2 linked regions of the Sinorhizobium fredii USDA 257 genome follow. The protein of the gene in region 2 interacts with the protein of the main gene of each other region in a pairwise test. Links are inferred from orthologs where the notes say so. Each region holds a gene or a part of one and is shown on either strand. Other genes may lie near its edges. The genes, in order: USDA257_RS27725 and USDA257_RS15385.

The links.
Region 1: the proteins of USDA257_RS15385 (region 2) and USDA257_RS27725 interact in binary tests that used the Escherichia coli proteins (3 or more experiments, as listed by UniProt). The link is inferred for Sinorhizobium fredii USDA 257 from one-to-one orthologs.

What each region holds. Positions count from the first base shown.
Region 1 is NC_018000.1:5,899,493-5,914,507, forward strand. What follows is about bases 645-3,644. They hold USDA257_RS27725 (glutamate-5-semialdehyde dehydrogenase), read left to right. Parts: upstream 645-1,502; coding sequence 1,503-2,786; downstream 2,787-3,644. Other genes in these bases: proB (glutamate 5-kinase), read left to right, coding at 645-1,510; USDA257_RS27730 (nicotinate-nucleotide adenylyltransferase), read left to right, coding at 2,843-3,409; rsfS (ribosome silencing factor), read left to right, coding at 3,500-3,644. Also shown: GTPase ObgE, read left to right, coding at 1-327; more of proB, read left to right, coding at 329-644; more of rsfS, read left to right, coding at 3,645-3,946; 23S rRNA (pseudouridine(1915)-N(3))-methyltransferase RlmH, read left to right, coding at 4,208-4,690; USDA257_RS27745 (murein hydrolase activator EnvC family protein), read left to right, coding at 4,968-6,401; USDA257_RS27750 (S41 family peptidase), read left to right, coding at 6,391-7,713; USDA257_RS27755 (divergent polysaccharide deacetylase family protein), read left to right, coding at 7,998-9,203; USDA257_RS27760 (RNA pyrophosphohydrolase), read left to right, coding at 9,259-9,789; bfr (bacterioferritin), read right to left, coding at 9,920-10,405; USDA257_RS27770 ((2Fe-2S)-binding protein), read right to left, coding at 10,371-10,682; USDA257_RS27775 (error-prone DNA polymerase), read right to left, coding at 10,976-14,329; USDA257_RS27780 (DNA polymerase Y family protein), read right to left, coding at 14,326-15,015. UniProt on the Escherichia coli protein: Catalyzes the NADPH-dependent reduction of L-glutamate 5-phosphate into L-glutamate 5-semialdehyde and phosphate. The product spontaneously undergoes cyclization to form 1-pyrroline-5-carboxylate.
Region 2 is NC_018000.1:3,311,835-3,326,620, forward strand. Bases 7,846-10,616 are described here. They hold USDA257_RS15385 (sulfate/molybdate ABC transporter ATP-binding protein), read right to left. Parts: upstream 9,901-10,616; coding sequence 8,791-9,900; downstream 7,846-8,790. Other genes in these bases: USDA257_RS15375 (RES family NAD+ phosphorylase), read left to right, coding at 7,846-8,048; USDA257_RS38965 (FAD-binding oxidoreductase), read right to left, coding at 8,053-8,295; cysW (sulfate ABC transporter permease subunit CysW), read right to left, coding at 9,916-10,616. Outside these bases: USDA257_RS15340 (carboxyl transferase domain-containing protein), read left to right, coding at 1-1,539; USDA257_RS15345 (RidA family protein), read left to right, coding at 1,556-1,939; USDA257_RS15350 (acetyl/propionyl/methylcrotonyl-CoA carboxylase subunit alpha), read left to right, coding at 1,957-3,945; USDA257_RS15355 (IS110 family transposase), read right to left, coding at 3,954-5,132; USDA257_RS15360 (hydroxymethylglutaryl-CoA lyase), read left to right, coding at 5,357-6,226; USDA257_RS15365 (crotonase/enoyl-CoA hydratase family protein), read left to right, coding at 6,223-7,008; USDA257_RS15370 (DUF2384 domain-containing protein), read left to right, coding at 7,103-7,474; more of USDA257_RS15375, read left to right, coding at 7,554-7,845; more of cysW, read right to left, coding at 10,617-10,803; sulfate ABC transporter permease subunit CysT, read right to left, coding at 10,793-11,650; USDA257_RS15400 (sulfate ABC transporter substrate-binding protein), read right to left, coding at 11,656-12,681; USDA257_RS15405 (D-TA family PLP-dependent enzyme), read right to left, coding at 12,985-14,043; USDA257_RS15410 (transporter substrate-binding domain-containing protein), read left to right, coding at 14,200-14,786. UniProt on the Escherichia coli protein: Part of the ABC transporter complex CysAWTP involved in sulfate/thiosulfate import. Responsible for energy coupling to the transport system.

The sequences.
Region 1 (15,015 bases), 2.6 Mb from region 2 along the record:
CGTTTCCTCGGCCATGTCGAGCGCACCCGCGTTCTTCTGCACCTGGTCTCGGCGCAGGAGGAGGATGTCGCCAAGGCCTACACGACGGTCCGGCACGAGCTCGATGCCTATGGCGGCGGGCTCGAAGATAAGCCGCAGATCGTCGCGCTGTCGCAGATCGACGTGCTTGACGACGAGGAGCTGAAGGCGAAGGCGAAGGCGCTCGCCAAAGCCTGCGGCGCGCCGCCGCTCCTCATCTCGGCCGTTACCAACAGGGGCATGACCGAGGCGCTGAGGGCACTGCGCGACGTCATTTCCGCCGCCAAGGCGGGCGAGGAGCAGGTTTGAGATGGCTGCTACGCGCAAACCGCTCGCAAAATACCGCCGGATCGTCATAAAGATCGGCTCGGCCCTGCTCGTCGATCGCAAGACGGGGCTAAGGAAGAGCTGGCTCGACGCCATGTGCGCCGACATCGCCGCCCTGAAGGCCAAGGGTGTCGAGGTGCTGGTGGTCTCCTCCGGCGCCATCGCCCTCGGCCGCACCGTGCTGAACCTGCCGGCCGGAGCCTTGAAGCTCGAGGAGAGCCAGGCGACCGCCGCGGTCGGCCAGATCGCCCTGGCGCGCGCCTGGTCGGAAAGCCTTTCGACCGATCAGATCATCGCCGGCCAGATCCTGCTGACGCTCGGCGATACGGAGGAGCGCCGCCGCTATTTGAACGCGCGCGCCACGATCAACCAGTTGCTGAGGCTCGGCTCAGTGCCGATCATCAACGAGAACGACACGGTCGCGACCACCGAGATCCGCTATGGCGACAACGACCGGCTGGCCGCCCGCGTGGCGACGATGGTCGGGGCAGATCTGCTTGTGCTGCTGTCCGACATCGACGGGCTCTACACGGCCCCGCCGCATGTCGATCCGGAGGCCCGCTTCCTCGAGACGATTGCCGAAATCACCCCGGAAATCGAGGCGATGGCAGGCGGAGCGGCGTCCGAGCTGTCGCGCGGCGGCATGCGCACCAAGATCGATGCCGGCAAGATCGCCACCACCGCCGGCTGCGCGATGATCATCGCTTCTGGCAAGCCGGAGCACCCGCTCAAAGCGATCGAGGCGGGCGCCCGCTCCTCCTGGTTCGCGCCTTCCGGCTCGCCGGTGACGGCGCGCAAGACCTGGATCGCCGGGCAATTGCTACCGGCCGGCTCGATTGCGATCGACGCCGGGGCGGAGACGGCGCTGCGCTCCGGCAAGAGCCTGCTTCCGGCCGGCGTGCGGCAGGTGACGGGAAGTTTCAGCCGCGGCGACACGATCGCGATCCTTGGCAGCAGCGGCCGCGAGATCGCCCGCGGGCTTGCCGGCTACGATGCCGACGAAGCGCGCCAGATCGCCGGCAAAAAATCGGCCGAAATCGGCGCGATCCTCGGCTATGCCGGCCGCACCGCCATGGTGCATCGCGACGATATGGTGATGACCGCCCCCTCCGGCCCGCGGCCCGAGGAGGAACTGGATGACAGGAAGGGCAAGCTCCATGCTTGACGCGGCCGAAAACGGCAAGGATGTCAACGCGATGATGCTGGAGATCGGCCGGCGCGCCAAGGCGGCCGCCCGGCCACTCGCCATCGCCAGCGCCGAGCACAAGCATGCGGCGCTCGTCGCCATGGCGGACGCGATCGTCGCCAAAAGCGACGAAATTCTCGCCGCCAATGTGATCGATCTCGAAAACGCTCGGGAGAGCGGTGTCGCCACGGCCTTCATCGACCGGCTGACGCTGACGGAGGCTCGTATCCGCGACATGGCGGACGGCATTCGCGCGATCGCCGCGTTGAAGGATCCGATCGGTGATGTCATCGCCGAATGGGACCGGCCGAACGGGCTGCATATCGAACGGGTCCGCACCCCGCTTGGCGTTATCGGTGTGATCTATGAAAGCCGTCCGAATGTCACCGCGGATGCCGGCGCGCTCTGCCTCAAGGCCGGCAATGCCGTGATCCTGCGCGGCGGCTCCGACAGCTTCCATTCGTCACGGGCGATCCATGCCTGCCTCGTCGAGGGGCTGAAGTCGGCGGGCCTGCCGGAGGATGCGATCCAGATGGTCCCGGTTGCCGACCGCGCTGCCGTCGGCGCCATGCTTTCGGGTCTTGAGGGCGCGATCGACGTGATCGTGCCGCGCGGCGGCAAAAGCCTCGTCGCCCGCGTCCAGAACGAGGCGCGCGTGCCGGTGTTCGCCCATCTCGAAGGGCTATGCCATATCTACGTCGACGCTTCCGCCGATCTCGATATGGCGAGAAAGATCGTCGTCAACGCCAAGATGCGCCGCACCGGCATCTGCGGCGCCGCCGAGACGCTGTTGATCGACCGCAATGCAGCCGACCGGCTGGCAACACCGCTGCTCCAGGGGCTGCTTGATGCCGGATGCGAAGTGCGCGTCTCCGAAGAGTTGCAAGACCTGCTTCCCGGCCTGAAGGCGGCGAGCGATGAGGACTGGGCGACCGAATACCTCGACGCGATCATTTCGGCAAAGCTGGTCGACGGCATCTCCGGCGCCATCGAGCACGTCAACAGCTGGTCTTCGGCCCATACGGAGGCGGTGATCGCCGAGGACCCGGCGGTCGTCGAGCGCTTCTTCACGGAAATCGACTCGGCGATCCTCCTGCACAACGCCTCGACGCAATTTGCCGATGGCGGCGAATTCGGTATGGGCGGCGAGATTGGCATTGCCACCGGCAAGATGCACGCCCGCGGTCCGGTCGGCGTCGAACAGCTCACCTCGTTCAAATATCGCGTGCGCGGCACGGGACAGGTGCGGCCCTGACGACACCTGCCGATGTGAAGCCAAGCTATCTGCGCATGCCGCATGTCGAAAGCGGCATGACGGTCGGTCTGTTCGGCGGGTCCTTCAATCCGCCCCATGACGGCCACGTGCTCGTTGCCGAGACGGCGCTGCGCAAGCTCGGGTTCGACCAGCTGTGGTGGATGGTGACGCCCGGCAATCCGCTGAAGGACCGCAACAATCTCGCGCCGCTTGCCGAGCGCATCGCGATGAGCGAAAGGATCGCCCGCAATCCGCGCATCAAGGTCACCGCCTTCGAGCAGGCGCTCGGCCAGAGCTATACGGCACGCACTTTGGAGTTCGTCCGGGCGCGCAATCGCGGCGTGCGCTTCGTCTGGGTGATGGGGGCGGACAATCTCCGGAATTTTCACCGCTGGCAGAACTGGCGCCGGATCGTCGGCACCTTCCCGATCGCGGTGATCGACAGGCCGGGCGCGACGCTCGCCTATCTGTCGTCGCGGATGGCGACGACTTTCAGCCATGCGCGAATCGACGAGGACGACGCGACGACGCTCGCCTTTCAAAGGGCGCCGGCCTGGACCTTCATCCACGGGCCCCGCTCGTCCTTGAGCTCGACGGCGCTTCGTTCCGCCAAATCCGGGTGAATTCCCGTCATTTACTTCTCGCGTCTTGAAACTGCACCGGTTTGGTGCCTACATTTGACACACGGTTCGTCCTCAGATCACGAACCGGAAGTGCATGTTCTGTTCATTCGGAAAGGAAAGACCCTGACAACAGCACACGCCAAGGGATATGCGGTCTCCGCATACCCGCGCAGCACGGGATCGAGCGACGAAGCCGCTGTCCGTGCGCTTAAGCTGGTCCTCGAAAGCCTAGAGGACTCAAAGGCAGAAGACATCATCACCATCAACATTGCCGGAAAGTCGGCGCTGGGAGACTTCATGGTCGTCGTCTCCGGGCGTTCGAACAGGCATGTGATGGCTATTGCCGACCACCTGGTGAGAGACCTGAAGGACGAGGGACTTGGCAATCCCCGCGTCGAGGGCCTCGAGGGTGGTGACTGGGTGCTGATCGACACCGGCGATGTGATCATTCACATCTTCCGGCCCGAGATCCGGGAGTTCTACAACATCGAAAAGATGTGGGCCGCCCCGGAGATGGAGGACAGTACCCTGCACTGAGACGCGCCGCCCGTCCCTGACCGATCGCCTCAGGACGGAGCGACGACCGGTGCCGATTTGAGATGCGGCTGTCATCACCCGACCGGGCGGATGGCAGCAAGAGGGTTTTTGCCGACCGAAACCTACAGCGTCGTGCGTCTTTTCAGACGCACAAAGGTCGCTGTAGCACTTTGAATCTCTGCATGTTTTATCCTTGAACTGAGAACGGTTTAAGGAAACAAACAGTAGTCGGTCGGATGCCGGTGGGGACGGAACGGGTCAATGCGTATCGGACTTTTCGCAGTCGGCCGCCTGAAGGCGGGTCCGGAGAAGGATCTCGCGGCCCGTTATCTCGATCGCTTCTCCAAGGCCGGGCCGGCCGTGGGCCTGGAACTGGCGCGTGTTGTCGAGGTCAATGAGAGCCGCGCGGCGAACGCTGAAACGCGCAAGCGCGACGAAGCGGCCCAGCTCGAAAAGGCGCTTGCCGAGGGCAGCCTGCTCCTGTTGCTCGACGAGCGCGGCAAGGCGCTCGATTCCGAGAGTTTCGCCACGCTGCTCGGCGCGTTCCGGGATGGCGGCAAGCGCGACCTGATGATCGCCATCGGCGGTGCCGACGGGCTCGACCCGGCGCTCCACGCCCGCGCCGATGCCGTTCTCTGCCTTGGCAAGATGACCTGGCCGCACCAGCTCGTCCGCATCCTCATCGCCGAACAGCTTTATCGCGCCGTGACCATCCTTGCCGGCCACCCGTACCACCGCGCGTGAAAAGAGTCGAAGAGCATTCTGCAGAAGACCCCCTCCCCAACCCTCTCCACAAGGGGGATGGGCTTACTTTGCCGCGATCCCGCCTCCTATTTCGAATGTTTCCGGGATAAGCGGTGGATGGAAAATGGTAGGCGGTCGCAGCGAACGAGATAGCCCCTCCCCCTTATGGGGAAGGGTCTGGTCGATGCGCTTCACCGCAATAACAAGAATATGTATTGGTGGCCTCCGACAAATCGGATTAGGGTTCCCTGATTTAACTGCTAGCCCACGAGACAGGATGACGAGCGCCAGGAACAGAGCCGACGTCGCCCGGTTGAGATCTGCCGCGAGGCAGATCGGCCGGCACGCGGCGATCGCCGCCGTTCTTCTGTCCATGTACGGGCCGGCGCTTGCGCAGGAGGCCGCGAGAGACGTGGCTCCAGGCCCGACCGCCGCGCAACAGGGGCCGCCCGATCCCGCGGCCGACCTGACCTTAAGACGCGACAGCACGCGCAGCGAGCTCGACGCGCTGTCGAAGACGATCGGTCTTTCGCGCGACCGCGCCACGGCTCTCGAGCAGACGATTGCCGAGATCGACAAGAGCAATACGGCACTGCGTTCCGCGATCGTCGACTCGGCTGCGAAGCGCCAGGAACTCGAACGGCAGATTGCCGAGGGGGAGATACAGCTCAACGAACTGCGTGCCAAGGAGGACGTGGTCAAGCGTTCGCTGAGAGCCCGGCGCGGCGTGCTCGCCGAAGTGCTCGCTGCGCTGCAGCGCATGGGCCGCAACCCGCCGCCGGCGATCCTGGTGACGCCGGAAGATGCGCTTGGTTCCGTTCGCAGCGCAATCCTGCTCGGCGCCGTCGTTCCGGAAATCCGCGAGCAGACCGACAGCCTCGTCGCCGACCTCGAGGCGCTTGCCGACATCCGCGCCGGCATTGCCAGACAGAGGGACGATCTGACGGCGGCGATGACGGCCGTTCTCGAGGAAGAACGGCGCATGTCGATGCTCGTCGCCGAGAAGGAAAAGCTGCGACAGCGGAACGCGGCGGAACTGGCCTCCGAACAGCGCAAGGCTGACGAACTCGCCTCGCAGGCGACCAATCTCGAGGGGCTGATCTCCTCGCTCGAAAACGAGATCTCCTCGGTGCGCGAGGCCGCTGAGGCCGCCCGCGCGCAGGAGGAAGAACGGCTGCGGATGAACGAGGCCGAGCGTCAGGCGGCACGGGAGTTGGCCAAGAGCGCGGTGCCCGACAAAAACCGCATTGCGCCCGCATACGTGTTTTCGGAATTGCACCAGAGGCTCAGCTATCCGGTCGCAGGCTCGATCCTGCGGCAATTCGGCGACGCGGACGGCACCGGGCACTCGCTGCAGGGGATCATGCTGGAAACCAATGCAGGCGCGCTGGTGACCACGCCGGCGGACGGCTGGGTCGTCTATGCCGGCAGCTTCCGCAGCTATGGGCAGATGATCATTCTCAATCCCGGCGACGGCTACCACATCGTGCTGGCCGGAATGGAGAATGTGAGCGTCCGCCCGGGGCAATTCGTCGTGGCAGGCGAGCCGCTCGCGACGATGGGTGCAAAAAGAGTGGCGAGTGCGGCGGCCTTGACGCTGGAAACGGACAGGCCGACGATTTACATTGAATTCCGAAAAGACGGAAAGCCGGTTGATTCCCGACCGTGGTGGACCGCAGCAGAAGTTGGAAAGGCGCGAAATGATACGTAGAGCTTCACTTGTTCTGGTCGGGGCGCTGATGGGAGCGACGGCGATGGGCGTCGTCTATTCGGCAACGATCCCGGCCGTGGCGGCCAATTCGTCCACTTACCGCGAGCTGGCGATTTTTGGCGATGTGTTCGAGCGTGTGCGCGCGCAATACGTCACGCCGCCGCAGGACGACAAGCTCATCGAGAATGCCATCAATGGCATGCTCTCCTCCCTCGACCCGCATTCGAGCTACATGAACTCGGCCGATGCCGAGGATATGCGCACCCAGACGCGCGGCGAGTTCGGCGGCCTCGGCATCGAGGTGACGATGGAAGAGGATCTCGTCAAGGTGACGAGCCCGATCGACGAAACCCCTGCCGCCCGCGCCGGCGTGCTGGCCGGCGATCTGATCTCGAAGATCGACGGGCAGGACGTCCGCGGCCTGAAGCTCGAGGAAGCGGTCGAGAAGATGCGCGGTGCCGTCGGCACGCCGATCAAGCTCACCATCCTGCGCAAGGGCGCGGAAAAGCCGATCGAACTGACGATCGTTCGTGACGTGATCGCCGTGCGTGCGGTCAAGGTCCGCGTCGAAGGCGATGTCGGCTATCTTCGGGTGATCTCCTTCACCGAGAAGACCTTCGACGATCTGAAGAAGGGCATCGAGAAGATCCAGGCGGAAGTGCCGGCGGACAAGCTCAAGGGCTATGTGCTTGACCTGCGCCTCAATCCGGGCGGCCTGCTCGATCAGGCGATCAATGTTTCGGACGCCTTCATGGAGCGCGGCGAGGTCGTTTCGACCCGCGGCCGCAACCCGGACGAGACGCGCCGCTTCAACGCTACGCCGGGGGATCTCGCGGACGGCAAGCCCGTCATCGTGCTCGTCAACGGCGGCTCGGCTTCGGCATCGGAGATCGTCGCAGGCGCGCTCCAGGATATGAAGCGTGCCACCGTGCTGGGCACACGTTCCTTCGGCAAGGGCTCGGTTCAGACGATCATTCCGCTCGGCGACGCCGGCGCGCTGCGCCTGACGACGGCGCTCTACTACACGCCGTCCGGCAAATCGATCCAGGGGACCGGTATTACCCCGGACATCAAGGTCGAACAGCCGCTGCCGCCGGAACTGCTGGGCAAGGTGGAAGCGCAGGGCGAATCCGATCTGCGCGGCCATATCCCGGGGCAGAACGAGACGGACGAAGGCTCCGGCTCCGTGGCTTACGTGCCGCCGGAAACCAAGGACGACATTCAGCTCAACTACGCGTTCGACCTGTTGCGCGGCAAGAAGACGGATCCGACCTTCCCGGCCAATCCGGAACAGGCCGAGCTCAAGAAGTGAGGCTGGGTGGCTCATTGGCCTGATCCAGGGAGCCACGCGGCCGATCGAAGCGAATGAGACAAAGGCGCCGGGCTGTTCAACCCGGCGCCTTTATATTATTCATCGCCGATGTAGCCGACTGCCGATGATTCTTCGCGTGCGGGCGCATTCCTCACCGCAATTTTCCTAGAGCAATTCCAGGAAAAGTGCGTAACCGTTTTCCGTCCGGAATGGCGTGAAAACAAAAGATAGAGCGTTTTTGCGATTCGAAGAAAAGCGGAAATGCTCTAAGGTCGAGGCTCCGTTTGGGAACTGATCTCAATGCCCCCCTTGGCCACGGCCCGAAGAAGAGGCCAGTGCGCAAGCCCGACCCGCGCCGCATGGTCGGCTATGGGTTTCTCGGCATCTTCACGCTTGCCGTCGCTGGGCTCTCCGGCTGGGCGGCTTTCGCGCCCGATCGCCTGCTCCAAACGGCCGACCCGACCACAAGCGCTGACACGACTTTGGCGTCCGCCGGGCAAGCCGCGCCTTCCGCCAAACCCGAGGGCGCAGTTCGCTCGCTTCGGCCGAGAGGGGCTCATTCGGGAGCCCATGTCGAGGAAATCCTGACGGATGACGGCGCGACGGTTACAAAATTCACGCCGAGGTCGCGCGACGGCGACGGCCCGGCGCTGATCACTGCCGGCCCGATGCGCGGTCAGGATCCTCGCCTGGCGGCGCTTCCGAACGACGATCTCATCGAAGATACGCCTCAAGGCCGGTTGCCGATCGTCGGTCCGGACGGATTGAGGCCGATGGATCAGTATGCCCGCCCCTGGTCCGGCGCCCGCGGCACGCGCATCGGCTTGGTCGTCGGTGGTCTCGGCCTCAGCCAGACGGGAACCCAGCGCGCGATCCGCGACTTGTCGCCGGACGTGACGCTCGCCTTCGCCGCTGGCGGCAACAGCCTGCAACGTTGGATGCAGGATGCGCGGCGCGACGGCCACGAGATCCTCCTGCAAATCCCGATGGAGCCCTTCGACTATCCGGACAACGACCCGGGGCCGCATGCGCTTCTCATTTCCCGCAGCGCCACGAAAAACCTCGCCGAGTTGCACCGCAGCATGAGCCAGATCACCAATTATACCGGCGTCATGAACTATCTCGGCGGCCGGTTTCTCTCCGACACGGATGCACTCGAGCCGGTGATGCGCGACCTCGGCAAGCGCGGTCTGCTGTTTCTCGACGACGGCACCTCGGCGCAATCGTTGTCCGGAACGCTCTCCGGCGCCTTCGGGGTGCCGCACGGCTTCGCTGATCTGGTCCTCGACGGCGAACTCAGCCGCAACGCGATCCTGCGCAAACTCGACGAGCTCGAACGCGTCGCACGGCGCAACGGCAAGGCGATCGGTGTGGCCTCCGCCTTCGACGAAAGCGTGGCGACGATCGCCGAATGGATGGAAGAGGCCGGCGGGCGCGGCATCGAATTCGTCGGCATTTCGGCCCTCGTCAACGATCCGCAACAAAACTGATCTAAGCACGCGAACGGGCTGAACAGCCGGCAGCAACCATGCAGGGAATGGCGAGATGGGTAAAGACAAGGACAAGGTTTTGAGGGCAGAGGACCTTCCTTATCGGCCGTGCGTCGGCGTCATGGTCCTCAATCACGAGGGGCTTGTCTGGGCCGGGCATCGGCTCGCCGTCGGCAATTCGGAATATGACGGCTCGCCGGAGCTCTGGCAGATGCCGCAGGGCGGCATCGACAAGGGCGAGGATCCGCTCGAAGCCGCCTATCGCGAACTCTACGAGGAAACCGGCATGCGCAGCGTTTCGCTGCTTGCCGAGGCGCCCGGCTGGATCAACTACGACCTGCCGGAGCACCTGATCGGCATTGGCCTCAAGGGCAAGTATCGCGGCCAGACACAGCGCTGGTACGCCTTCCGTTTCGAGGGTGACGAAAGCGAGATCGCCATCGACCCGCCGCCGGATGGCCATGATCCCGAATTCGACGCCTGGGAATGGAAGCCGATGCGCGAGCTGCCGAACCTGATCGTGCCGTTCAAGCGCAAGGCCTATGAGGAGGTCGTCGCGGCCTTCGCGCATCTGGCGGGTAGGTAAGTCATCCCGCATTCCGCTGCCGGGCCATCTCCCCGCAGGTGGAACCAGAAAACGCAACCCGCCTTTTCATCGGTGAAAAAAAGTGCCGCGCGTTCGCAACGCGCGGCGCTCCGTTGAGATCGAGCCGATATTACTCGGCTTCGTTGGCCGGGGCGGCGTTGAGCTGCCCGTATTTCTCCTCGCCAATCGTGTCGAGCAGCTGGAGCTGCGACTCGAGGAAGTCGATATGGCCCTCCTCGTCTGCGAGCAGTTCCTCGAAGAGCTTCATCGAGACATAGTCGCCAGCCGCGTGACAGACATCGCGGGAATTCTTGTAGGCCGTGCGGGCGTCGTATTCGCCGGCGAGATCGGCCTTGAGCACTTCCTTGACATTCTGACCGATGCGCAACGGTGCGACCGTCTGCAGGTTCGGATGGCCTTCGAGGAAGATGATGCGTGCGATGAGTTTATCGGCGTGGTGCATTTCCTCGATGGATTCCTCACGCTCCTTCTTGGCGAGCAGCGTGTGGCCCCAGTCTTCGAGAAGGCGGTAATGCACCCAGTACTGGTTTACGGCACCGAGTTCGAGAAAGAGCGCTTCGTTAAGCTGCTCGATGACCTTTGCGTCGCCTTTCAAGATCCGCCCTCCGGTTTTCTTCGTGGAATTGTTTTAGGCGGGTCATGAAATCAAATAACTCGGCATCCGTCGAGTCGCGACGGGCGTGATATTGCTCGGTGGTACGGATGATGATGTCGACGACATTGGGAAAACAGCCGCAGCAGCGGCCGCGCTTTTCCATCGCGTGATAGACTTTCGCCGGCACGATCAGCTGCCAACAGTCCTCATCGAGGAGGCCGATGATCGTATCCTCGATCTCTTCTTCGGTGATGAAATTGCAGCTGCAAACCAACATTTCGCCTTGCCTGTCACACGCAACATCCTGATTTTGCGATAAAGCAAAAGAGGATATTTGCCGTCAACAAAAAACTCCTCTCCATAAAGTTGCGAAGCATATTAGAGCGGTTCTAATCTTGAGAAAAAAGTTCGCGTTTTCATTAGATTAGGCGATTCTAAGGCGAGGATTTTTCTCCCATGGCTTGCAAATTATATGTAGGGCAGCCTGCGACATTTTTACACAGGCAATTCCGGAGGCAAAAGTTGTGGGTGAATCGACGATGCAACGATCGTCGGTAGTTGACGGGAGGCTCAATGGAAATTGCGTCCCTTCGGCATGACCTCGGCCACCTCGCTCCCCGCCTCCGAAGCTTTCGGCCCCTCGTGCGCAGGCGGGGCCAGACGCATTTGCCGGAGTGCCTTCTTGTCGCGGGCATCCGCAGTCGGCCGCAGCGCCTCATCGGCCCGATCATTGGCTCCGAAACGCCTGGCCTCGTTGCGCAGGAGACCGAGCATCGGCGTCATGTCTTCCATATACTCGGCGACCACATGGATGACGCCGCTTTCGCTCTGTAAGCGGCCGCGCACCTTCACGAGCCGCGATCCCATGACCTGCCGCCGGTATGTCTGGAACGTCTTTTCCCAGACGATGATGTTGGCGACACCGGTTTCGTCCTCGATCGTCATGAAGATGACGCCGTTGGCGGAGCCCGGCCGCTGGCGGACGAGCACGAGGCCTGCCACCGTCACCCGTCTTCCGGCCGGGGTCCTTGCAAGGTCACGGCTGGAAAGGATGCCCATGCGCGCGAAATCCTCCCGCATGAAGGAAACCGGATGCGCCTTCAGGGAAAGCGTCAGGTACCGATAGTCATGGATGACATGCTCGCCCGCGGGCATGGCCGGCAGGGCGACCGCCGGTTCGACCTGCAAGTCCGCCGAGCCCGCTCGGTCGAAAAGCGGCAGGCGCTCGACCGCCGACTGCTCGTTGAGCGCCTTCACCGCCCAGAGTGCTCTTCGCCGATCGAGTCCGATGGAGCGGAAGGCATCCGCATCCGCCAGGCGCTCCAGCACGGCCCGGGACAGGCCGGAACGGATCCAGAGATCGTGGACGGAACCATATCCCTCGCCGCGACGCGCCACGAGCGCCTCCATATCCGGTTGCCGCACCCCCTTGACCAGCCGAAACCCCAGCCGCACCGCCTTCCTTGATTGGATGACATCCCGCATATCGGCATGACGCGGATCGATCGCCTCCTTGTGGAACATCCCATCGCCTTCGAGCAGGGCATCCCAGTCCGAGTGGTTGACGTCGACCGGCAGCATCCTGACCCCGTGTTCGCGGGCATCGCGCACGAGCTGGGCGGGCGCATAGAAGCCCATCGGCTGCGAATTCAGCAGCGCGGCGCAGAAGACATCCGGGTAGTAGGCTTTGAACCAGGAGGAGGCATAGACGAGGGAGGCGAAGGAGGCGGCATGGCTCTCGGGAAAGCCATATTCGCCGAAGCCCTTGATCTGGTTGAAGCAACGTTCGGCGAACTCCCTGTCATAGCCGTTCCTGACCATGCCATCGATCATCTTCCGTTCGAAAGTATGGATCGTGCCGGTCCTCTTGAAGGTCGCCATGGCGCGGCGCAGGCGATCGGCTTCGCTGGGCGAGAAGCCTGCAGCGGTGATGGCGATCTGCATCGCCTGTTCCTGGAACAGCGGCACGCCCAGCGTCCTTTCCAGCACCGCCTTCAATTCCGGACTCGGATAGTCGACCGCCTCTCCCCGGCGCTGCGCCTCGCGCCGCTTCAGATAGGGATGCACCATGTTGCCCTGGATGGGGCCGGGCCGGACGATCGCGACCTCGATCACCAGATCGTACATTTCGCGTGGGCGTAGGCGCGGCAGCATGCTCATCTGCGCCCGGCTTTCGATCTGGAACACCCCCACCGTATCGGCGCGGCAGATCATGTCGTAAACGGCTTCTCGCTGATCCTGGTAGAGTTCGGCGAGCGTTTTTCGTTCACCGTAATGGGCCTCCAGGAACTTGAAGGCCCTGGCGAGGCAGGTCAGCATGCCGAGCGCCAGCACATCGACCTTGAGGATCTTCAACTGGTCGAGATCGTCCTTGTCCCATTCGATCATGTAGCGGTCGGGCATGGCCGTGTTCATGATCGGCACGACCTCGTCGAGCCTGTCGCGGGTGATGACGAAGCCGCCGACATGCTGGGAGAGATGCCGCGGGAAATTCATGAGAAGGCTGGCATAGGCAAGAACGCGTCTGGTGAGCGGATCCGCCACGTCGAGGCCCGCCCCCTTGGCCTGATCTTCGGTGAAGGGCGAAGTTCCCCAGCCCCAGATCGAACTGACGAGAGCGGATTGCACATCCTCCGACAGGCCAAAGGCCTTGGCGACCTCGCGCCCGGCCGAACGCGAGCGATAGCTGATCACCGCGGCGGTGAGCCCGGCATGCTCCTTGCCATAGGTCCGGTAGATATATTGGATGACCTCCTCGCGCCGCTCGTGCTCGAAGTCGACATCGATATCGGGCGGCTCGTCGCGGTCGCGCGACAGGAAGCGGTCGAACAGCAGCGTGAACTTCTGCGGATCGACATCGGTGATGCCGAGACAGAAACAGACCGAGGAATTGGCCGCAGACCCCCGCCCCTGACAGAGAATGTTCACGCTGCGGGCAAATTTCACCAGCTTGTGCACGGTCAGGAAATAGGGCTCGTATTTCTTGTCGTGAATGAGTTCGAGTTCGTACTCGATCTGCCGCTGGACCTTTTCCGGCACGCCCGTCGGGTAACGCTCCAGCGCGCCTTTCGCGACCAGCCTTCGCAAGCTTTCAGCCGGCGTCTCGCCTTCGGCGTTTTCGTCCGGATATTGGTGGCTGAGTTCGTCGAGGCTGAAGGAAAGCCGCTTGAAGAATTTGCCAGCATTGGCGATCGCTTCGGGATAGTCGCGGAAAAGCCGTGCCATCTCCTTCGGGCCCTTCAGGTGCCTTTCGGCGTTCTTCTGGAGGAGGAAGCCGGCGCTGGCGATCGTCACATGTTCGCGAATGGCGGTTACGACATCCGCAAGCGGCCTGTAATGCGGATCGTGATAGAGCGCGTCATTGGTGGCCAGAAGCCGGACATCCAGGCTCCTGGCGACTGCGGCGAGGACGGCGAAGTCATGCCGGTCGAAACCGTCATAACGGGGCGCCAGACCAAGATAGAGCCGGTTGCCTACATGCTCCTGCAATTTTTCGAGAAGCGTGCGCATGGCTTCCGGCTGCGGCCGACCCTCGCCCGGCATGACGATCAGGAGAAGCTCCTCCTGCCATTCGAGGAGATCGGCGAGATAAAGCGTGCAATCGCCCTTCTTCGAGCGCAGATTGCCGGTGCTGAGCAGACGGCAAAGATGCCCCCAACCCGACCTGTTTCGGGGATAGGCGAGAATATCCGGCGTGCCGTCGGCAAAAACCAGGCGGGCCCCCGGCTGGAAAGGGTAACCCTCCACTTTCGCCTTGCCATGGGCACGGACGACACCGGCCACGCTGTTGCGATCGGCGATGCCGAGACCCGAAAGCCCGGCCTTCCTGGCAAAGACGATCATCTCCTCGGCCGGCGCCGCCCCCTCGAGGAAGGAGAAATTCGTGCGCGCCCCAAGCTCGTAGAAGATCGGCTCCTCGCTCATGCGAACACTCCGTGCATGAACCATCGGGCCGCGGCGACTTCCCTTCCGTAGAGGCCTTCGCGGAACAGCCAGAAGCGGCGGCCCTGCTGATCCTCGACCCGGAAATAGTCGCGGGTCGGATGCCCCTCGCCGTCGATCCACCATTCGGCGGCGATCCGCTCCGGACCCTCGGCGCGGGCGACGCGATACTGGGTCTTGCGCCAGTTGAAGCTGCGCGGGGCGCCGTCCGGAACCTCGGCCGTCGCCTCCACCAGTTCGGGATAGCTGAAAATCCGAAGCGGGCGGTTTTCAGGAAAAGGCCGGCCTGCAAAAAACTTGTCGTCAGAGGCAGGGGACCCCATCACCGCCGCCACATCCCGAACGGCGGCAAACCCGCCCGCCCGTTCCGGCAGGTGGCTTTCGGCCAGGCTCGCCTGCATCAGGCAATCGGGACCGAAACGGGCGGAAACCTTGTCGATGAAGGCGGCAAGCGGCTGGCTTTCCTCGGGCACGCCGGAAAAATCCTGCTGTGCCGGATCGAGCCTTTCGCTGCGCAAAACCGCGAGCCTCAGGATTTCGAAACCATATCCGGCATCGAGATCGTCATGAAGCGCCTGCAGCCGTTCGCGAAAGAGCGCCGCAATGCGATCGGCATCATTCAACGGGATGGCCGCATGCGCCCGGACGCGGAACACCCGTCCATCGAC
Region 2 (14,786 bases):
GAGGCGATCTCGACGATAGAGGAAGCGGTGCGGCTGGCGGCGGGCGGCGGTGGAGAGACCGCACGCGAGCGCCATGTCAGCCGCGGCAAGCTCCTGCCGCGGGACCGGGTGGCGGCCCTCGTCGATCCGGGCACGCCCTTTCTCGAAATTGCAGCGACGGCCGCGCATGGGATGTATAACGGCGACGCACCGGCCGCCGGGCTGATTGCCGGCATAGGGCGGATTTCCGGCCGCGAATGCATGGTCGTCTGCAACGACCCCACCGTCAAAGGCGGCACCTATTATCCGCTGACGGTGAAGAAGCATCTGAGGGCGCAGGAGATCGCCGCCGAGAATAGGCTTCCATGCGTCTATCTGGTCGATTCCGGCGGCGCGAACCTTCCGAACCAGGACGAGGTCTTTCCGGATCGCGATCACTTCGGCCGCATCTTCTATAATCAGGCCAACATGTCGGCGGCCGGGATCCCGCAGATCGCCGTGGTCATGGGGTCCTGCACGGCAGGCGGCGCTTATGTGCCGGCGATGTCCGACGAGACGATCATCGTCGAAGGTCAGGGGACGATCTTTCTTGCCGGCCCGCCGCTGGTGCGGGCGGCGACCGGAGAGGTGGTTTCAGCCGAGGACCTCGGCGGCGCCGACGTACATACGCGGCTCTCCGGCGTTGCCGATCACCTGGCGCGCGACGACGCGCACGCGCTGGCGCTCGCCCGACGCGCTGTCGCCGCGCTCAACCGCGAGAAGCCGCAATCCGTGGAGCTTCGCAAGCCGGAACCGCCGCTCTACGATCCGGACGAGATCGCCGGCATCGTCTCCGGCGACCTGAAGACGCCCTATGAAATTCGCGAAGTGATCGCCCGGATCGTCGACGGCTCGCGGTTCGACGAGTTCAAGGCACGCTTCGGCACGACGCTCGTCTGCGGCTTCGCCCATATCCACGGCATCCCGGTCGGCATCGTCGCCAATAACGGCGTATTGTTTTCGGAATCGGCGCTGAAGGGCGCCCATTTCGTCGAACTCTGCGCCCAGCGCAGGATCCCGCTCGTCTTCCTGCAGAACATCACCGGCTTCATGGTCGGGCGCAAATACGAGACCGAAGGCATCGCCAAGCACGGCGCCAAGCTGGTGACGGCTGTTGCAACCGTGCAGGTTCCGAAGATCACCATGCTGGTCGGCGGCTCGTTCGGAGCCGGCAACTACGGCATGTGCGGACGAGCGTTCTCGCCGCGCTTCCTGTGGACCTGGCCGAACAGCCGCATCTCGGTGATGGGCGGCGAACAGGCGGCGGGCGTGCTTTCGACCGTGCGCGGCGAGGCGCTCAGGCGCGCCGGGACTCCCTGGAACGAAGAGGAGGAGGCTCGCTTTCGCCAGCCGGTTCTCGATCTCTTCGAGCGTCAGAGCCATCCGCTCTACGCGTCGGCGCGTCTGTGGGACGATGGCGTCGTCGATCCGCGCAAGAGCCGGGAGGTGCTGGCCCTGTCGCTGTCGGCTGCGCTGAACGCGCCGGTCGAGGACACCCGTTTCGGGCTGTTCAGGATGTAGCGGGGAGAGCTCGGGAATGAAACGCGACAATATCAACGCCATGAGCGCGCCGCAGCCGCGCGGCGGCTATTCGCAGGCAGTCAGCATCGAGAATTTCCGGCGTCTGCTTTTCGTCAGCGGTCAGGTGCCGATGAACTCGAACGATGTCGTGCCGGAAGGTTTCGAGGCGCAGGCCCGCCAGATTTGGCTGAACGTCGATGCACAGCTGAAGGCTGCCGCCATGTCCAAGGCCGACATTGTCAAGGTCACGACCTATCTTGCCGACAGGCATCATCTCGTCGCGAACCGCGAGATCCGCAACGACTATCTGGGGGCGCTGGCGCCGGCGATGACGGTGGTGATTGCCGGCATCTTCGATTCTGCCTGGCTCCTTGAAGTCGAAGTGGTGGCGGCGCAGTAAAGCGGGAAGTGAGGCGCATGTTTTCGAAGCTCCTGATTGCGAATCGTGGTGAGATCGCCTGCCGCGTCATACGCACGGCCCGTCGGCTCGGCATCCGCACTGTCGCCGTCTATTCCGATGCCGACGACGACGCGCTCCATGTGGCACTTGCCGATGAAGCGGTGAGGATCGGGCCGGCGCCGGCCGCCGAGAGCTATCTGTCGATCGAGCGCATCATCGCGGCGGCGAGAAGCGTCGGCGCGGACGCCATTCATCCGGGCTACGGTTTTCTTTCGGAGAATGCCGACTTTGCCGCCGCAGTCGAGGCCGCGGGCATGGTGTTCGTCGGGCCCTCGCCGGACGCGATCCGCGCCATGGGATTGAAGGACGCGGCCAAGGCGCTGATGGAGCGCGCCGGCGTTCCGGTCGTGCCCGGCTATCACGGCGAAGAGCAGGATGCTGCGTTCCTGACGGCGCAGGCTGCCGAGATCGGCTACCCGGTGCTGATCAAGGCCCGCGCCGGCGGCGGCGGCAAGGGCATGCGGCGCGTCGACCGGCCGGAGGATTTCGGCTCGGCGCTCGAGGCTGCCCGGCGGGAGGCCGAGGCAGCCTTCGGCGACGGCTCGGTGCTGATCGAAAAATATCTGTCCAGGCCGCGCCACATCGAGGTTCAGGTGTTCGGCGACCGGCAAGGCAATATCGTCCATCTCTTCGAACGCGATTGCTCGCTGCAGCGCCGGCACCAGAAGGTGATCGAGGAGGCGCCGGCACCGGGCATGACCGCCGAGGTGCGCCGCGCCATGGGCGATGCGGCGGTGAGGGCAGCGCGGGCGATCGGCTATGTCGGCGCCGGGACCGTCGAGTTCATCGCCGACGTGACGGATGGGCTCTGGCCGGATCAGTTCTTTTTCATGGAGATGAACACGAGACTGCAGGTCGAGCACCCGGTGACGGAAGCGATCACCGGCTTCGATCTCGTCGAGTGGCAGTTGCGCGTTGCCGCCGGGGAGCCTCTGCCGAAGAAACAGTCCGACATCCACATCGACGGCTGGTCGTTCGAGGCACGGATCTACGCGGAGGATGCCGCCAAGGGATTCTTGCCCGCAATCGGCCGGTTGAAGCACTTGCACTTTCCCGACGGCAATGTGCGGATCGACTCCGGGGTGCGGCAGGGCGACATGGTCACGTCCTATTACGATCCTTTGATCGCCAAGCTCATCGTCCATGGCCCCAACCGGTCGGCGGCCCTTGGCCAATTGCAGGCGGCGCTTAAGGAATGCCGGATTGGCGGTACGGTCACCAATCTCGACTTCCTCATCCGCCTGACGGAAGAGCATGATTTCCGTTCGGGCAGGCCGGATACAGGGCTGATCGACCGCGAAATCGAGCGTCTGACGGCGCCGGTTGCGCCGGACGACGAGGCGCTGGCGCTGGCGGCAATCGTTGCGACGGGCGTGCTCGATCCCGTCGTCACAAGCGATCCATGGTCGTCGCTCGGCTATTGGCAGATCTGGGGCGACGCGCAGCGGACGGTCACGATCGAGCAGGGGGGAAGCCGCTCGGCGGCAACCCTTAGGGCGCGCGGACGCGACCAGTTCGCAGTGCATGCCGGGTCGAGTACTCTGCCGGTTCTGGTGCTCGAGCGGTTCGAGGGCGGCGCCCGGCTGGAGGTCTCCGGGCAGAAGCGCTTGTTTGGCTTCCTCCGCGACGGCGAGACATTGACCTTGTTCCTCGGCGGCCGCAACCGGGTCTACCACCTGCCGGATTCGCTGACGGGCGGGCACAGCAGCGAGGTCGCCGATGACGAACTCATCGCGCCGATGCCGGGCCTCATCAAGCTGGTGCGCGTCGGCGCCGGCGAGGCGGTCTCCAAGGGGCAGCCGCTCGTCGTCATGGAGGCGATGAAAATGGAGCTGACGCTGTCCGCGACGCGGGAAGGCAAGGTCGCCAGCGTGCATGTCGCCGAGGGCGCGCAGGTCAGCGAAGGCACCGTGCTCGTCAAGCTCGACGAGGAGGCTGCTGAGTAATGGAAAAGTCAAGCCGCTTTTCGGTTGGGATCGAATGCCTGTCTGGATCGGATCATGGTCCAGAGGACGGTTATGCGCCGTCTGGCCAGGGCGATGATAGCCTGGGTGTGGTGTTTTCCCTCTTTTCGCTTTCGGTCGTAGAAGGCCTTGGTCAGTGGGTCCCTTGTGGAGACGGCGCAGAAGGCGCTCTGGAAGAAGACGCGTTTGAGGGCCTTGTCGCCGCCATGGGCACGTCGCCAGTTCCTGGACATTCCGGACTGTCGGATGACAGGCGCCAGACCGGCGGCGCTGGCCAGCGCGTCGGCGGAGGGGAACCTGTCGATGGTGCCGATGTTGGCGATGAGTTCCGCCGTCAATACCGCCCCCATCCCCGGCAGGGAACGGATGAGGGCGCCATCAGGGTGGTCGTCGAGAAGCGCCTCGATATCCCTGTCGAGGCGGCCAAGGATCTGGCGGGCTTCGAGCGCTTCGGCTGCGATCTCACGGATCATGTCGGCGAAGACGGCCTCCCCCGGCACGACGGTTCGCTGGCCCTGGGCGGCTTCGAGTGCGGCCCGGGCAAGCGCTTCGGCCGCATGCAGATGCGGCGTCTTCCTGAGGTAGGCTACGATCCTCTTGTGGCCTGCAGAGCGGATCTCGCCCGGCGTGACATAGCGGGTGATGAGCACGAGCGGTCCCTTGCCCGTCAGGTCGAGGCGCCGCTCCAGGCCGGGATGAATGGCGCCGAGGAGCTGGCGCAATCGGGAGATACGGCGTGTCTGGTCATCGGTGATCTCGCGTCGGCGTGTGACCTTCAGTCGAAGCGCGATGACGGTCTCGTCGTCGGGCAGGATCGGACGCAGCGACCGGGTGCGGACGAGATCGGCGATGGTGTGGGCATCGCGTGGGTCCGACTTGCGCTCGCCGCCGGCAAAGCCGTGTCCGGCCCGGTTGACGGCGATGCCCGGTACGTGGACGAGACGCAGGCCCTCGGCCAGCAGGACCGCTTCAAGGAAGCGGGCCAGCGATCCGGTGATGTCCAGCCCGATCACAACGTCGTCGCCAAGGGCCACCAGTTCCCTGACAAGGGCGTCGATATCGGCCTGTTCGTTGTCGACGGCACGGTTGAGAAGAACGCGAGCCGCATGATCGAGCGCACAGACCCAGTGGGTCTCTTTTGCGACGTCTATTCCAACAAATACCTCCATCGGGTGCCTCGCATCGTTGGGAGCCGGCGCAGGCCTGGGATCGCCGACATCGCCTTACTTAGCCATCGCGGGCATCGAGCAATCAGCGGTCGAACCAAGGGCGGTGAGACAGGCGGCCCAGCCGCCGGAGCCATCGAGGACAGCCGAATGACAGCCATACCCATCTCACCTGCGCCACGACAGCTTGCGGCAATCAATGGCACGTTGAAAAGGGGTAAGGCCGAATGACTTCGCAGCAAGGCGAACATGTGACGATCGTGGAGATGGCGCCCCGGGATGGCCTGCAGAACGAGGCGAGGCTCGTCGATACCGGCGACAAGATCAGACTTGTCGACCTGCTTTCCGACTGCGGCTACGAGCGGATCGAGGTGACGAGTTTCGTCAGTCCGCGCTGGGTGCCGCAGATGGCCGATGCTCCGGCAGTAATGGCCGCAATTGCGAGACGCCAGGGCACGCGCTATGCGGCGCTGACGCCGAACATGCGCGGCTTCGAGGCCGCCCTTGCCTCCGGCGCCGACGAGGTAGCGATCTTCGCTTCCGCCTCCGAAAGCTTCTCCCAAAAGAACATCAACTGTTCGATCGCCGAAAGCATCGAGCGGTTCCGCCCGGTGGCGGAGGCGAGCCGCCATCACCGCCTTCCGCTGCGCGGCTATGTGAGCTGCGTCGTCGAGTGCCCCTATGAGGGTGCAATCGCGCCAGCGGCTACCGCCCACGTGGCGCGGCTGCTTGCCGACCTCGGCTGCTACGAGATCAGCCTGGGTGACACGATTGGGCGCGGTACCCCGGAAGCCATCGACGCCATGCTGGAAGCGGTGCTCGGCGAGATTGCCGCAACGAAGCTCGCAGGCCATTTCCACGATACGTCGGGTCGCGCACTCGAAAATATCGCGATGTCCCTGGAGCGCGGCCTCAGAGTGTTCGACGCATCTGCGGGGGGTCTCGGCGGATGCCCCTATGCGCCGGGCGCAGCCGGCAATGTCGATACGGTCGCGGTGAACACTTTCCTGCAGAAGAGAGGTTTTTCGACAGGTCTCGATGCCGAAAAGCTCGATCGCGCCGCCGCCTTCGCGCGATCCTTGAGGAGTGCGGCATGACTTATCAGACGATCCGTTACGCGAGCGATGAGCGTGGCATTGTCCGGCTGACGCTCGCCCGGTCGGAAAAGCACAACGCGCTCTCTGCCCTGATGATCAGCGAACTCACGGACGTGGCGGGCCGGCTTGGAGCCGATGCGACGGTGCGGGCGGTCGCCCTCGTGGCAGATGGCAAAAGCTTCTGTGCGGGCGGCGACCTGGATTGGATGCGGCAGCAGTTTACCGCCGACAGGCAGACGCGGATCGCCGAGGCGACGCGGCTGGCGATGATGTTCAAGGCGTTGAACGAGATGCCGAAACCCTTGATCGCGCGCGTCCACGGCAATGCTTTCGGCGGCGGCGTCGGGCTGATCAGCGTGTGCGATGCCGTCATCGCCGAGAACGGTGCAAAATTTGGGCTGACGGAAACCCGCCTCGGGCTCATCCCGGCGACGATCAGCCCCTATGTCATCGCCCGGATCGGCGAGGCACGGGCGCGGCCTCTGTTCATGTCCGCGCGGCTTTTCGGGGCCGAAGAGGCGAAAACCGCCGGATTGGTGTCGATGGTTGTCAACGTCGCCACGCTGGATGCCGCCGTCGAAGCGGAAGTTGCGTCCTATCTGGCGGCGGCGCCGGGGGCGGCCGGCCGCGCCAAGCGGCTCGCGCGGTCACTCGGGAGCCCAATTACCGATGTCGTCATCGCCGCGACGATCGAGCAGCTCGCCGACACCTGGGAAACGGACGAAGCGCGGGAAGGGGTCTCCGCCTTCTTCGAGCGCCGCGAGCCTTACTGGCGGACCTGAGCCTTCCGGGCCAAGGTTTCGAATTGTGCTTGAATTGAGCGGCAACTGATCCTATTTTCATGATGAACTGATCAAAACAGGTTCGAGCTCTGTGATGGTGGCGGTCGATTTCCAGATACCGGCGGCGCGTTTCGGGGATGATCACTCCCCGTTCCTGTCGGCACGCCTTGTCGCCGATCGGCTCGGCGTCACGCTTGCCGAACTCGCCAAGCTGATTGGCGTCGCGCGCAATACGCTGACGGCAAAGTCCGGCGCGCGCAAGGTCGACAGCGCCTTGAGCAAGGTCGTTCGCATTCTTGCCATGGCATCCGAGATGGCGGGAGACGAAGCGCGCGCCGTCATCTGGTTCAAGCACCAGCCGATCCCCGGCTGGGCCGGGAAGACCGCATACGATCTGGTCGGCGAAGGCAAGGCCGACAAGGTCCTCGCCTATCTCGAAGCCATCCGCGCCGGCGTCTACGCTTGAGAGCGGGACGAGGAAACGCGTGAGCGGTTCTCCGCCTGCGCCCCGCTCTAGTTCAGGGCCAATGGCGTCGGCCGGGCCGATGACGCTCTCGCGCGCCTTCGTGCCGCGCTGGGCCCATATGCCGCTTTCCGGCGACGGCGCTGCCCGCTTCGGCGGCCGATGGAATCCGATCGGCACCCCGACGATCTATGCCGCACGCGAACTTTCCACCGCCTGGGCGGAATACAATCAAGGCTTCGTGCAGCATCCGGCGCTGATCGTGCAGCTCGAGCTTCGCGATGCGAAGCTGGTGGATCTCACGGATGGCGATGTCCTTGCCGGACTCGGGCTCGAGGAAACCATTCACCGCTGCGAGTGGCGCGACGAGCTCGATAGGGGCTTGTTGCCGCAGACGCACAAGACCCACGCCGACCTTTTGAAGCGCGGCTACGACGGCGTCATTTATCCGTCCTACATGTCACCCGGCGGCACTTGTGTGGCCCTCTGGCGCTGGAACGGGCGCGGCGGCCCTCAACTCGAGGTCATCGACCCGGAAGGCCGGCTGCCGAAATCGCCAGCGTCGTGGCTTGAGTAAGTCATCATCGGCCAAGTACCTTGCCGGGGTTCAAAATACCGTTCGGGTCGAGCGCAGTCTTGATGCGCCGCATCACCTCGAGCTCCGCAGGGCTGCGGGAGCGGTCGAGAAAGTCGCGTTTCAGGATGCCGATGCCGTGTTCCGCAGAGATCGAGCCGTGGTAGCGGCCAACAAGGGCGTAGACGATCCCGTCGACCTCGTGCAGCGTCTCGGCGTCCGCGTCCGGCTCCGAGAAGGCGATGTGCAGGTTCCGGCAAGCACCGTCATCGTTGCGGCGGCGCTGTCGATCTCCTCGATGCCGCTCATCCGCTCCAGCGAGATGACGATATCGTCTGCGTCCGGATTGGCGCCGCCGGCAAGACCGGTCATGCCGCCCTGCGGCACCACGCTCTGGCGGTGCTCGTTGCAGATGCTGAGGGCGGTGGCGACGTCGGCCACGCTCGCCGGACGAATGATGGCCTTCGGCAGGCTGCGTCCGCTCAGGCTGGCATCGCTGCGATAGCGTCGCCGATGCGGTCGCCGGTCAGTAGGACGTCGCCGAGGGTTCGGACAAGCTCTTCGATGATGGTCATGAGGTGGCTCCAAAGGCGATGGGCAGCCGGTTGCGGAATCCGGAGCCGACGCTATCGCTCTGATAGAACAAACCTCATCCCGGCACTACAGCGCCGTGTTCTTTTCAGAAGCACAAAGGTCGCTGTAGCACTTCGAATCGCCGCATGGGCGGCACGTCTGCGGCGCCCGTTCAGGTGCCGGTGCGTGCCAGTTCGCTTGCGGGGGCTTCCACGCGTTGCGGGATGGCTGCTAAGCCGCCTTGCTTGCGGAAAAGCGTCCATTTGGTCGGCCGGAAGGCGATGCGGGTGTGGTCCGTCGAGGAGGCCCGCTCCGGCGGCAGTTCGATCTCGATCGAAGGATGGGTCTTGCCGAGATCGAGCTCCAGGTGCCGGGTGCCCGCGACGCGTCGGCTCGCCGTGACGAGGCCGGCGAGACAGCCGCCGCAACCGTCGATGAGTTCAATGTCGTGCGGGCGGAAGTAGAGGGTCGCCGCCCCGTCCGGTTCGCTTGCGGCACGCAGGCCGATCGGCCGGTCCTCGAACCAGATCTCGCCGCTCGAAAGGGTGACATCAATGCAGTTCGACTGGCCGATGAAGCCGTAGACGAAAGGCGACACCGGGCGATCGTAGATCTCGTCGGGCGTGCCGACCTGTTCGATCGCGCCCTTGCTCATCACCACGACGCGGTCGGCAAGCTCGAGCGCCTCCTCCTGGTCGTGGGTGACGAAGACCGTCGTATGGCCGGTGCGGTCGTGGATCTCGCGCAGCCAGCGGCGGAGCTCCTTGCGAACCTGCGCGTCGAGCGCACCGAAGGGTTCGTCGAGCAGCAGGACGTTCGGCTCCACGGCCATGGCGCGGGCGAGCGCCACGCGCTGGCGCTGGCCGCCGGAGAGCTGGGCCGGATAGCGCTTTTCCAGGCCGGAAAGCTGCACCAGTTCGAGGAGATCGAGGGCTCGGCGGCGGATCTCGGCGGCCGGCGGACGCCGGCTGGAGGGCCTGACCTTCAGCCCGAAGGAGACGTTGTCGAGCACGGTCATGTGCCGGAACAGCGCATAGTGCTGGAAGACGAAACCGATGTTTCGCTGCTGCACACTTTTCCGCGACGCGTCCTCGGCGCCGAAGAAGATCGTCCCGTCGGTCGGGCTTTCGAGCCCGGCGATCAGCCGCAGCAGCGTCGTCTTGCCGGAGCCGGATGGGCCGAGCAGCGCGATCAGTTCGCCGGACCGGATGTCGAGCGATACGTCGTCGAGCGCTGGAAAGCGGCCGAATTCCTTGCGTATGTTCTGGACGCGGACTTCCATGGATGTCTGGACCTTTCAATGCCTGCGGCTGGCAGCGATCTCGTCGCTGTAACGAAGTTCAAGTGCCGTCTTCAGAACGAGCGTCACCAGCGCCAGAAGCGCAAGGACTGTCGCCACCGCGAATGCGGCGACGAAGTTATACTCATTGTAGAGGATTTCGACCTGCAAGGGCATGGTGTTCGTTTGGCCGCGGATATGACCGGAAACCACGGAGACGGCGCCGAACTCGCCCATCGCCCGGGCATTGCAGAGCAGCACGCCGTAGAGCAGGCCCCATTTGATGTTCGGCAGCGTCACATGCCAGAAGGTCTGCCAGCCGGTCGCCCCGAGCGACAGTGCTGCTTCCTCGTCGCTCGTCCCCTGCTCCTGCATCAGCGGGATGAGTTCGCGGGCGACGAACGGGAAGGTGACGAAAACGGTGGCAAGCACAAGGCCCGGCACGGCGAAGAGAATCTGCATGCCGTGCTTCTGCAGGAAGGGGCCAAGGGCGCTGTTGGCGCCGAACAGCAAGATGAAAACGAGACCTGAGATCACCGGCGAGACGGAGAAGGGCAGGTCTATCAGGGTCGTCAAGAACGCCTTGCCCTTGAATTCGAACTTGGCGATCGCCCAGGCGGCCGCCACTCCGAAAATAAGGTTCAGCGGGACGGAGATCGCGGCGACGGTCAGCGTCAGGCGGATCGCCGAAAGGGTCTCGGGATCGCGAAGCGCCGTCGCGAACTCGACCGGTCCCTTGCGAAACGCCTCGATAAAGACGGTCGCCAAGGGTAAGAGCAGGAAGAGGGCAACGAAACCGAGCGCAACGATGATCAGCGTGAGACGCGCAAATCGCGTTTCCGAGGTTGCCGTTTTCACGATTTTGGATGGCGCCGCCGTCGGCGCTGAGCTGGTATCAAGCGTCATTACTGTATCTCCGTCTGCTCCAGGACTGGATCGTGTTGATGATGAGCAGCATGATGAAGGAGAGGACCAGCATCACCGTCGCGATAGCGGTCGCAGCGGGATAGTTGAATTCCTCCAGACGGATAATGATCAGCAGCGGTGCGATCTCCGAGACATAGGGCAGATTGCCGGCGATGAAGATCACCGAACCGTACTCGCCGACGCCGCGGGCAAAGGCAAGCGCAAAGCCGGTCAGTCCGGCCGGAAGCAGACCCGGTAGCAGCACCCGGCTGATCGTCTGATACCGTTTGGCGCCGAGCGTCGCGGCCGCCTCTTCGACCTCCTTGTCGATTTCCTCCATGACGGGTTGAACCGTGCGCACCACGAAGGGCAGACCGACGAAGACGAGCGCCACGACGATGCCGGCCGGCGTGAAGGCGATCTTGATGCCGAGCGGTTCGAGGAGCGAGCCGATCCAGCCGTTCGGCGCATAGAGCGCCGTCAAGGCGATGCCGGCGACCGCCGTCGGCAGCGCGAAGGGCAGATCGACCATGGCGTCTATCACCCGCTTGCCGGGAAACCGATAACGCACCAGCACCCAGGCGAGAATGACGCCGAAGATGAGGTTGACGACCGCGGCGATGAAGGCCGTGCCGAAGCTGATCGTCAACGCGTTGACGGTGCGCTCGTCAAGGACCAGTGCCATGAAATTGGACCAGCCGAGGCCACTTGAGCGCCAGATCAGGCCGGAAAGGGGGATGAGAACGATGAGGGTAAGCCATGTCAGTGTGACGCCGAGCGCCAATCCGAAACCCGGAAGGACGCTCGGCTGCCGAAACCGCCATCGCGTGCTGCTGCGAACGGCCATTGGGTTTATTGTCCCGGCTTGTAGATCTGATCGAAAACGCCGCCATCGGCGAAGAATTTCGGCTGAGCTTCCTTCCAACCGCCGAATTCGTCAATAGTGACAAGTTTGAGATCGGCGAAGCGGGCGATGTCCGCGGGGTCGGCCAGCTGGGGCTTGAACGGCCGGTAGTAGTGCTTCGCAGCGATCTTCTGGCCGGCATCGCTGTAGAGATAGTTGAGGTAGGCTTCGGCCACCTTGCGGGTGCCCTTGCTGTCGACATTGCCGTCGACGAGGGCCACCGGCGGCTCGGCCTTGATCGAAATCGATGGCGTGACGATCTCGAAATTGTGGGGGCCGAGTTCTTCGAGAGAAAGATAGGCTTCGTTTTCCCAGGCGAGCAGCACGTCGCCAAGGCCACGCTGCACGAAGGTGGTGGTTGCGCCGCGCGCACCGGTATCGAGGACCGGAACGTGCTTGAAGAGTTGCGTCACGTATTCCTGCGCCTTGGCATCGTCGCCGCCGTTGGCGGCACGCGCCCAAGCCCAGGCGGCCAGGAAGTTCCAGCGGGCGCCGCCCGAGGTCTTCGGGTTCGGGGTGATCACCTGAATGTCTTCCTTGGTCAGGTCGCCCCAGTCCTTGATGCCTTTGGGATTGCCCTTGCGGACCAGAAAGACGATTGTCGACGTATAAGGAGCACTGTTGTTGTCCAGGCGGCCTTTCCAGTCGGCCGGAATCTTGCCGGTCGCCTTGGCGATCGCGTCGATGTCGGCCTCGAGCGCCAGCGTCACCACATCGGCTTCGAGGCCGTCGATCACAGATCGGGCCTGCTTGCCCGAGCCGCCATGCGAGGTCTGGATTGTTACGGTTTCGCCCGTGTCGGCCTGCCACTTTTCAGCGAAGGCGGCATTGAAATCCTTATAGAGTTCCCGGGTCGGATCATAGGACACGTTCAGGATTGTCGTATCAGCGGCGGCAAGGCCGATCGAGCCGAGCTGCAGGCTTCCGACCAAAAGTGCTAGTTTCACTATTCCGGCAAGTCTATTCGAACTCATGTCGACCTCCATCCTTTGCCAGATAAAACTATCAATTTAATCGACTATCTCAACGCAAACATATGACACCGTCGGGCGGACTCGGGAAATCTCCTATCCTTCTTTAGGCGTTTCCGGGAATTTCTTGCCCCTGCCGACCCAGCCTCCCGATGTTTTGTCGCAGGAATGCCCATCTTGGCCGCGCTAACATAACTGCATTTGCGGCATCTGACGATTGCGGGCTACGAAATATGACTCGGCCACTTTCGCCCAAGCGACTTCATGGCGCTGCTCTCATCTCTCGAAGATGCCGTTGAAAGACGATTAGAGAACGCGGCCGCGGGCGACGACGGTCCACTTAGCCATCGGCTCGCCGCCTTCGATCACATGGACGAGATCGACCATGTTGGTCACCACGCAGGCGTGGTTCGGTACGATGCGAAGCTGCTCGCCGACCTGGAGGCCGATCGGGCCATCGGAAACAAGCCGGCCATGTTCCTCCGAAAGCTGGTCGATGCGGATGTCGTCGCGCCCGAGCACATGGCCGTAGCCCGTGAGACCGAGAAGGTCGGAGGTCAACACCTTGCTGCCGGCGTCGATGATCGCCCTGTTCGGCGCCGGCACGGAGACGACCGTGGCAAGCACGGTGAGCGCACAGTCCTGCCAAGTCGCGACACCGCGGGAGACGAGCGAGCGATCGTTGTAGATATAGGTGCCTGGCCGATACTCGGTTGCGACTGGCGCTTCGGCCGCTTGCATCATGCTCGGCGTGCCACCCGACGTAATGCTCGGAACCTCCAGCCCATCCGCCTCGATCAGCCGTTTCGCCTCGCTCATGAAGGATTGCACCCGCGCCGCACTGCCGACCGGCGGATAGGTCATCAAGCCGCCGAACCGCAATCCCGCTGCATCTGTTATGCGCCGGGCAAGGTCAGCCGCCGCTTCGGGGGTCGCGACGCCGCAGCGATCGCCGCCCGTGTTGCATTCGACCAGCACCGTGAGCGGCTTCTCCGCACCGGCAAAATAGGCTGACAGCCCGTCGATGACCGTCGGATTGTCCGCCACCACACTGAGGATCACCCGCGCGTTCAATCTGGCCAGGCGCGCGAGCTTTGCTTCGCCGAGGATGTTGTATGTGATCAGCACATCCTTGATCCGCGCGCTGCCGTCGACCATCGCCTCCGCTTCGGAAACCTTCTGGCAGGTTATGCCGATGGCCCCTGCCTCGAGTTGCAGGTCGGCCATCTGCGGCAGCTTGTGCGTCTTGATGTGCGGACGCACGCGGATGCCGTGCCGATCGGCATAGGCCTGAAAGGCGTGGACGTTTCGGCGGGCGATGTCGAGATCGACGAGCACCGCAGGCGTTTCGATCGGCAGGGTCATAGGCTCGGTCCTCCCACGAGAAATCACGGACGGCGAATCTCGCCGATGCCGCTTGACAAGTTATGAACTGAGGCATTTCATAGGTCAATCCGGTATTAAGGACGAATGTCCAATATAACGGACAACAGCCCGGGAACGAAAAAGGGGAGATCTCCGATGATCAAGACATTCACCATCGCCGCGAGCCTCGCAGTCGCCGCGCTCGCCGCCATGCCCACTCAAGCGCAGCAACCGTCCAGCAAGCTCGATGAAGTTCTGGCGCGCGGCCACCTGATCCTCGGTACCGGCAGCACGAATGCGCCGTGGCACTTCAAGAGCGCCGAGGACAAGCTGCAGGGCTTCGACGTCGATATGGGTCGCATCATTGCCAAGGCGCTGTTCGGGGACCCGGACAAAATCGAGTACGTCAACCAGTCGTCGGATGCGCGTATCCCGAACATCACCACCGACAAGGTCGATCTCACCTGCCAGTTCATGACCGTCACCGGCGAACGCGCCCAGCAGATCGCCTTCACCATTCCCTATTATCGGGAAGGTGTCGGCCTGATGCTGAAGGGCGATGGGAAGTATGCCGATTACGAGGCGCTGAAGGGCGCCGGTTCGTCGGTCACCATCTCGGTGCTGCAGAACGTCTATGCGGAAGACATGGTCCATGCCGCACTTCCAGAGGCGACGGTCGACCAGTATGAATCCGTCGACCTGATCTATCAGGCGCTCGAATCCGGCCGCGCCGATGCGGCGGC